Regions from separate parts of the Dyella jejuensis genome, predicted to be linked through region 3. Evidence: riboswitches for the same ligand, from Rfam matches in the RefSeq annotation. Region 3 holds a riboswitch; each other region holds the start of a gene.

Region 1 (2,263 bases), on a different contig from region 3:
GTTGCTGCGGTCCTTGAAGGTCATCCAGCCATTGCCGGTCTGCGCCAGGGTACGCAGCATGCGCGCGTACAGTTCGCGTGCCTTCACCGTCTTGACCGCCAGCCCTTCCGCCTCGGCCTGGTGATAGGCGCGCTCGAACGTTTCGCCCCAGCTGTCGACAAAGTGCGGCACCACCTTGGGATCGAACAGCGACCAATGGCCGTCGTGCTCGACGCGGCGCATGAATTCGTCGGGGATCCAGTTGGCGAGATTCAAGTTATGCGTGCGGCGCGCCTCGTCGCCGGTGTTGTCGCGCAGTTCGAGGAATTCTTCGATATCGGCGTGCCACGGCTCCAGGTATACGCAGGCCGCACCCTTGCGCTTGCCGCCCTGGTTCACCGCGGCGACCGAGGCATCCAGCGTCTTCAGCCACGGTACCAGGCCGTTGGAATGGCCGTTGGTGCCCTTGATCAATGAACCACGCGAACGCACGCGCGAATAGGCCAGGCCAATGCCGCCGGCGAACTTGCTGAGCTTGGCCACGTCGCCGTATTTCTCGTAGATCGATTCGAGCGAATCGGTCGGCGAGTCGAGCAGGAAGCATGAACTCAGTTGCTCGTGCGCGGTACCGGCATTGAACAGCGTGGGCGAGCTGGCGATGTATTCCAGCGAGGAGAGCAGGCGATACAGCTCCAGCGTTTCGCCGATCTCGTTGCCGCCCAGCGCGCAGGCGATGCGCATGAAGAAATACTGCGGGGTCTCGATCACCTTGCGCAGTTGCGGATGACGCAGGAGATAGCGGTCGTAGACCGTGCGCAGGCCGAAGTATTCGAAGCGGCGCGTGGCGAGCGGATCGATCGCATCGTTGAGCTTGCGCGCGTTGGCGGTGACGAAATCGCGCAGGCGCGCATTGAGGATGCCCAGTTCCGCGCCGCGCGCGATGGACTGCGAGAAGCTCTGGATTTCCTGGCCGCTCACTTCCTTGTCGATGAACGCCCCGAGCAGGCGCGCGGCCAGCTGGCCGTACTCGGGTTCTTCCGCGGTGAGCGCGGCGGCGGTGCGAATGGAAAGCTGATCCAGCTCCTGCGTGGTGGCGCCGTCGTACAGGCCGCCAATGGTCTTCAGCGCCACGCGCAGCGGATCGACCGCATGCAATCCTTCGGCGCTGCGCGTTACGGCGCGCACGATCTTGTTGACGTCGACGACCTCGTGTCCGCCGTTGCGCTTGGTAACGCGCATCTGGCCGGGGTTGTGCGGCGGGGTGAGGGCGAACGGTTCACTGGGAGCAAGGGTTTGGGCGGTGGCGGACATCGGTGCGTACTGGGCAGTGGCCGGCGCGTCGGCGTCGGCGGAAAAAGCGGACGTGTCCGCGCGGGCGGCGCTGCGCTCGCGCGATTCGGTATCGAGAGGCTGCATGTCGGATGCTCCGAGTGGCGGAACCTGCCCAGGCCGGATGTAGATCCGGTTCGATCGGGACGGGCTCCAGGGATTCAACCGCCTGCTCCCGCGCGCAGGGCTGATGTGGCGGTACCGCGGTCGATCGCGCGTTGCGGGCAGGCATCCCGCGTCGCGCGACACGCCTCCCCGCGGAGGCCGTCACCTTCGGCCTGGCACTCCGGCCATGCCGTGTCGGCAGGTCTTCGGACTCGCGGACATGGGCCTTGCGGCCCGCCTACTCACCCGGCTTCCCGGCCCGTGGGCCAGTGCTGAAAGGGCTTTTGTTTCCGCTTACCGCTGCGGGGCAGCTCCGGATTCACACCGGATTCCCTCGAACCGGACTCGAAATTGTTCGAGTTCGGCGACCGACGGGGCACAACATATCGGGGTGGCGGGGTTCGGTCAACCCAAGAAATTGTGGATAAGCGGTGGATAAGCGGCACGAGCCCAGACGGGGCGCGGCCTGCGCGATGTTCATGATTTCCAGGCAACGCCGGCGTTACGCCAGCACCGCAATCGCCGTCGTCAGCTACCACGGGCCCGGCCCTCGGCGAATGCCTGGCATCTATTCCTCGCCCGGCGAAACCACCTGCGGCGGCTTCACCGGCAGCTATGGCCATGAGGCGCAGGATGCCCGCCTGTTCGCCAGTTGGGGCGTGGATTACCTGAAGTACGACCTGTGCAGTTTCCACCGGCACATCGAAGGCAAGCCGGAAGCCGAGCAAACCGCGATGATGAAAGCGGCGTATTGCCTGATGCGCCGGCAACTGGATGCCACCGGACGCCCGATCGTCTATGCCTTGTGCAGCTACGGCTGGGGACGTGTATGGGAATGGGGGCCGGAAGT
Region 2 (2,263 bases), on a different contig from region 3:
GAGTCCATCCGGCGCGCCACGGCCGGTGATCACCACATGCTGGCGCGGCGGGCGCGCTGCCACGGCCGCCAGCACGTGCTCCAGCTGCACGTATTGCTTGACCAGCGCGATGTTGAGTTCGTCCAGCAATACGAAGTCGTAGGCCGGATCGGCCAGCATGCCGGCGGCGATGGTCCAGGCTGCCTGCGCGGCGGCAATGTCGCGTGCCTTGTCCTGGGTTTCCCAGGTGAAGCCCTCGCCCATCACGCGATAATCGAGCTGGTCGCCGGCGAGGCGGCGAAAGAAGGCTTCTTCACCGGTGGAGAAAGTGCCCTTGATGAACTGCACCACGCCGCATTTGAAGCCGTGCCCGAGCGAGCGCGCCAGCATGCCGAAGCCGGACGAACTCTTGCCCTTGCCATTGCCGGTATTTACTACCAGCACGCCGCGATCGATGGTGGCGCGGGCGATCTTGCGATCCACCAATTCCTTCTTGCGTTGCATGCGCTCGCGATGGCGCTGCTCCGGTGTCATCCCGGCGCGTGGCGGTTGCTCGCTCATGCGCGCGCCCCCGGCGCGGCCACGCGCGCGCTCAGCCGCTGCAACAAGCCCTGCACCAGCAACGCCACCGCCACGTAAGTCAGCGTCGTGCGCACAAACAAGGGTCCCCATTGCCACAGGCGCTGCACATACTCGGCCATATGCGGGTGCGCGTAGCGGCCACCCAGCCAATAAAACGAGCCATTGGAAATGGCGAACGACAACACCGCGCTGAGCACGGCAACTCCGAAAGCACCCAGCAGCGACGGCACGGTGGCGCACAACCGATCGGCATAAAGCCGGCCGCCATACCAGAGTGCGGCATAAGCCAGCGGCAGGAAGGCATAGGCGGCTGTCACACAGAAATCGCTGATGCCTGCGTAATGGATCGATACTTCGTCGAGCAGCACGGCCAGCAGTACAAAACATACGAAGGCCAGATGCCGGCGCAGATACAGGCCGCCCAGGAAGAACACCGCCATCGAGGCATCCGGCAAATGCAACGCATCGCCGAAATGCTTGAAGCGCGTGGTGACCATCAACAGCGCCAACATCGCGCACAGCCACGCAAAGGTGGTCCGGGACAAGGGTTTCATCGCTTCAATACTCCTCACGCGCCACTTGCGCATTGCTGCATGGACAGTGAGAAGGCACGGCTGCGAACGCAGCGGTTCCTAAACGGGCCCTCCGCCTGTCCGGTGATGCCTTGAGGCCGGTCTCCGGGCTCGCGAGCGAAGGAAGAACCTTCCGATCCACGCCTTCCCATGCACGCTGCACAGTGGCTATCAGCGGATCGCGTTGCTCGCCTACCGTTGCGGGGGCAGCTCCGGACTGGCCGTGACGCGGCGTCACCGGATTCCCGTTTCAACCATCGACTGCCTGCCGATGGTCACCTCAGGCCGAAGCATCTTAGTGCCTGCCCAGCACCGCGCCTAGCAGCACGCCGGATGTTTCTACACAACCTTTCTACGTGCGTATAACGATGCTCGAGACGCGCGCGAGGGAAGCGTATTCTCATGTCCAGCGTCTTTGCCGGTTGCCGAGAGAGGGCCGCGCCGGTCCGAACGGGGCGGCTAACCGGATGTTCGATATGGATATTCCCATCTGGACTTTTAGGCGCCCAATCGTCGATTTGATGCCGGGCACCGCTGTCACTAATCTGAAATTGCTGCTTCGCAGCAATGACATGCCAGGGGATTTCGCTAATGAAGACAGGCAAGCGCACTTATCACTATAAAAAGCTCGACCGGCACGCCACGGCATGCCTCACCGCCGCGGTACTGCTCGCCCTCACCGGCACCGCCGCCGCACAGGACGCTACGCAAAGCCCCTCATCCGGCAACGCGAAAAACCTGCAAGCCGTGATCGTGACCGGTACGCGCGCGCAAAACCGTACCGACAGCACCTCGCTGTCGCCGATCGACGTGATCCCGGCGACCGCGCTGCAAAGCACCGGCAGCAATGAACTGGCTACCGCCCTGGCGCGCCTGATTCCGTCGCTGAACTTTCCGCGCCCCGCCGCCACCGACACCACCGACTCGCAACGCCCCGCGCAGCTGCGCGGCCTGGCGCCGGACGAAGTGCTGGTGCTGGTGGATGGCAAGCGCTGGCACACCAGCGCGCTGGTAAACACCGACGGCAGCATCGGCCGCGGCTCGGCGCCGGTGGATTTGAACACCATCCCGCTTTCCGCCATCGACCACATTGAAGTGTTGCGCGATGGCGCGTCGGCCCAGTACGGCTC
Region 3 (2,263 bases):
ATAACCGAAGTTGGCGAAGCCGTTCCAGTTGCGGTAAGCGTCATTGCGCGGATCGTCGACGAAACACGCCACGCCGGCTTCCGCCGCGCCCATGCGGCAGGCGGGAATGCCGCTGGTGTATTCGCCGCCGAGACTGGCGTTGTACCAAAGGTGCGAATCGCCGCCGGACACGCCGGCTTGTCCATTCACATAGCCATGGCTGCCGCCGGTGACGCTGACCGAAGGCTTGATGCCGCCGTCGGGCTGGCCGTGGCGAAGAAAAATCTGCAACACGCCGCCGAGCGCGTCGGAACCGTACAGGCTGGCGCGCGGGCCGCGCACGAGCTCGATGCGCTCGATCGCCGCCACCGGAATCTGTTCCAGCGCCGGCAACCCGGCGCTCACCGAGCCGATGCGCACGCCGTCGATCAGCACCAGCACATGCGTGGGATTGGTGCCGCGCAAGTACAGCGAGGTCTGCGCGCCGATGCCGCCGGTCTGCGAAATGGATACGCCCGGCAGGCCGGTCAGCAAGTCGGCCACCGATGCAGGCTGCAAGCGGTCGATATCGTCGCGCGTGATGACGGTGACCGAGGTCAGCGTGTCATCGGCAGTGACGGCGGTGCGCGTCGCGGTCACGACCACCGGATCCAGCGTGTCACTTTGACTGGAACTTGCCTGGCCAGCGGAAACGGCCTGGGCCTGCGCAGCCTGCGTGGCCAGACCAAGCAGCAGCGCGGCGGCGAGCGCGCCGCGTCGGAGTGAAGCGTTGTTCGACATAACGGATTCCCCTGCCGCACGTCCCCGCGCGGCACATATGGATGAGCCGGCGCGCACGGATGCTCGGATACGGGAATGGCGGCAGCCAGCAACGGCCGCAACGCGATCTCCGCACCCGCCCACCGCGAGCCGCCAGAACCTTGAAGAGCCTTGCTGGCTCTGTTTCGGGCCGGTCTCCGGACTCGCGAGTGGCATGCATGAAAGACCACGCATGCCGCCGAACGATGCCTTCCCATGCTAAGCGCACAGTGGCGTGTGACCGTTCGTAAAGCGCTCGCTTACCGTTGCGGGGGCAGTGCCGGAATAGTCGTGTGGATACACGGCGCACCGGCTTCCCGTTTCATCCCCAGGACAAAGCCTGAGGACACCCGAAACGCGCGAACTGTAGCGGGCGGAGCCAGCAAGAGCAAATTACCGGCAATAAGTGCCCAGCCTGGTTGTAGATCGATGACAAGTGCGGAATAGGGAAATTCTAATGCCGAGGCTACATCAAAATACCTGTCCTGTTCAGCTTTATGATTTATGTAGCGTGCGCCTAAAAGAAATAATTTGTAGGCGGAACTCCTTAGCTGGATCATCCATTTAGACGAAGCATTGAACGTATTCGCATAATATTCAAGTAAATGAAGCGGTTAATGAATAATACGCGAATAGAATTACGAAGACCAATTGATGGTGCTGATTATATAGCTTGGTGTAGGGTTGATATGACTTTCTATTGCATAACAGGTTTTGCAAATGAAGAATAGATGCGGGCATGGGTTTTCTTTGAACGATAACTTGTCTGCATGGTATCGAGATGGATGAGGTGCTGCTCGAACGCCTGCTTGATTCTAAGGATGCAATCATGCGAGCAGAACTGTTACGCCTTCGTCCCCAAGTCTCATGATGAGTCGGTCGAAATTTGGCGTAAGCGACTACAAACTAGCCCGATTTTTCCTCCTGTCAGCAACTTTTGTATCGATCGGTTTGCTGGTTGCGCGCAAGGTAGGCATGGTGATACCTCAGCCGCTGCTATGGCTGGGTTGGTTTGTGATCGACATCAAGATTTTGCTTACGCTAGCCGAACTAGCGGAATTTCTACGTACTAGAAGGAAGCGAATTCAGTCGACGCGCAAAGGAAAGCCAATAAGGCTAAATCCCTTTTTCTCACTTATGTTCGTTGAAGTGACTATATTTCGCGGCTTTATGGAGTCGTGGAAAAAGCATGCTATGCCGACTGAGGGGTTTGCCTTTCGCAAAGGACCGGAATACAGATCAATGAAGTATGCACTTTGGATTTCGTTCCTGGTAGAGATACCATTCCTTTCCTTTCTCTTTTATATATTGCCAATCTTGGCTTTGTATCGTGTAGCAATAGAAGTTGGAGTGCTTTTTGCTTCAGCTTACATACTTATAGCTTATCGTTCAGACCTGTATGCCGTTAAACATAGTGCGCATCAACTCGATGGCGATCAACTGACCATACATATGGGGCTTCGTGTTAGGGGCGCCGTGCCGCTTG

What was found. Region 3 has a riboswitch for cobalamin ahead of ISP15_RS04560 (TonB-dependent receptor domain-containing protein). Riboswitches for the same ligand answer to the same signal wherever they lie in the genome.
Region 1: it holds a riboswitch for cobalamin, as region 3 does, so the genes downstream of both, ISP15_RS05510 (ribonucleoside-diphosphate reductase subunit alpha) here and ISP15_RS04560 (TonB-dependent receptor domain-containing protein) in region 3, are expected to answer to the same signal.
Region 2: it holds a riboswitch for cobalamin, as region 3 does, so the genes downstream of both, ISP15_RS15520 (hypothetical protein) here and ISP15_RS04560 (TonB-dependent receptor domain-containing protein) in region 3, are expected to answer to the same signal.

Annotation. Positions count from the first base shown of each region.
Region 1 covers NZ_JADIKJ010000004.1:122,181-124,443, forward strand. Annotated here, with positions in the region: gene ISP15_RS05510 (ribonucleoside-diphosphate reductase subunit alpha) at 1-1,290, opposite strand, end outside; cobalamin riboswitch at 1,594-1,801, opposite strand; gene ISP15_RS05515 (glycoside hydrolase family 27 protein) at 1,893-2,263, shown strand, end outside.
Region 2 covers NZ_JADIKJ010000017.1:138,688-140,950, forward strand. Annotated here, with positions in the region: gene cobO (cob(I)yrinic acid a,c-diamide adenosyltransferase) at 1-513, opposite strand, end outside; gene ISP15_RS15520 (hypothetical protein) at 537-1,115, opposite strand; cobalamin riboswitch at 1,213-1,431, opposite strand; gene ISP15_RS15525 (TonB-dependent receptor plug domain-containing protein) at 1,725-2,263, shown strand, end outside.
Region 3 covers NZ_JADIKJ010000003.1:140,870-143,132, forward strand. Annotated here, with positions in the region: gene ISP15_RS04560 (TonB-dependent receptor domain-containing protein) at 1-759, opposite strand, end outside; cobalamin riboswitch at 910-1,146, opposite strand; gene ISP15_RS04565 (hypothetical protein) at 1,645-2,263, shown strand, end outside.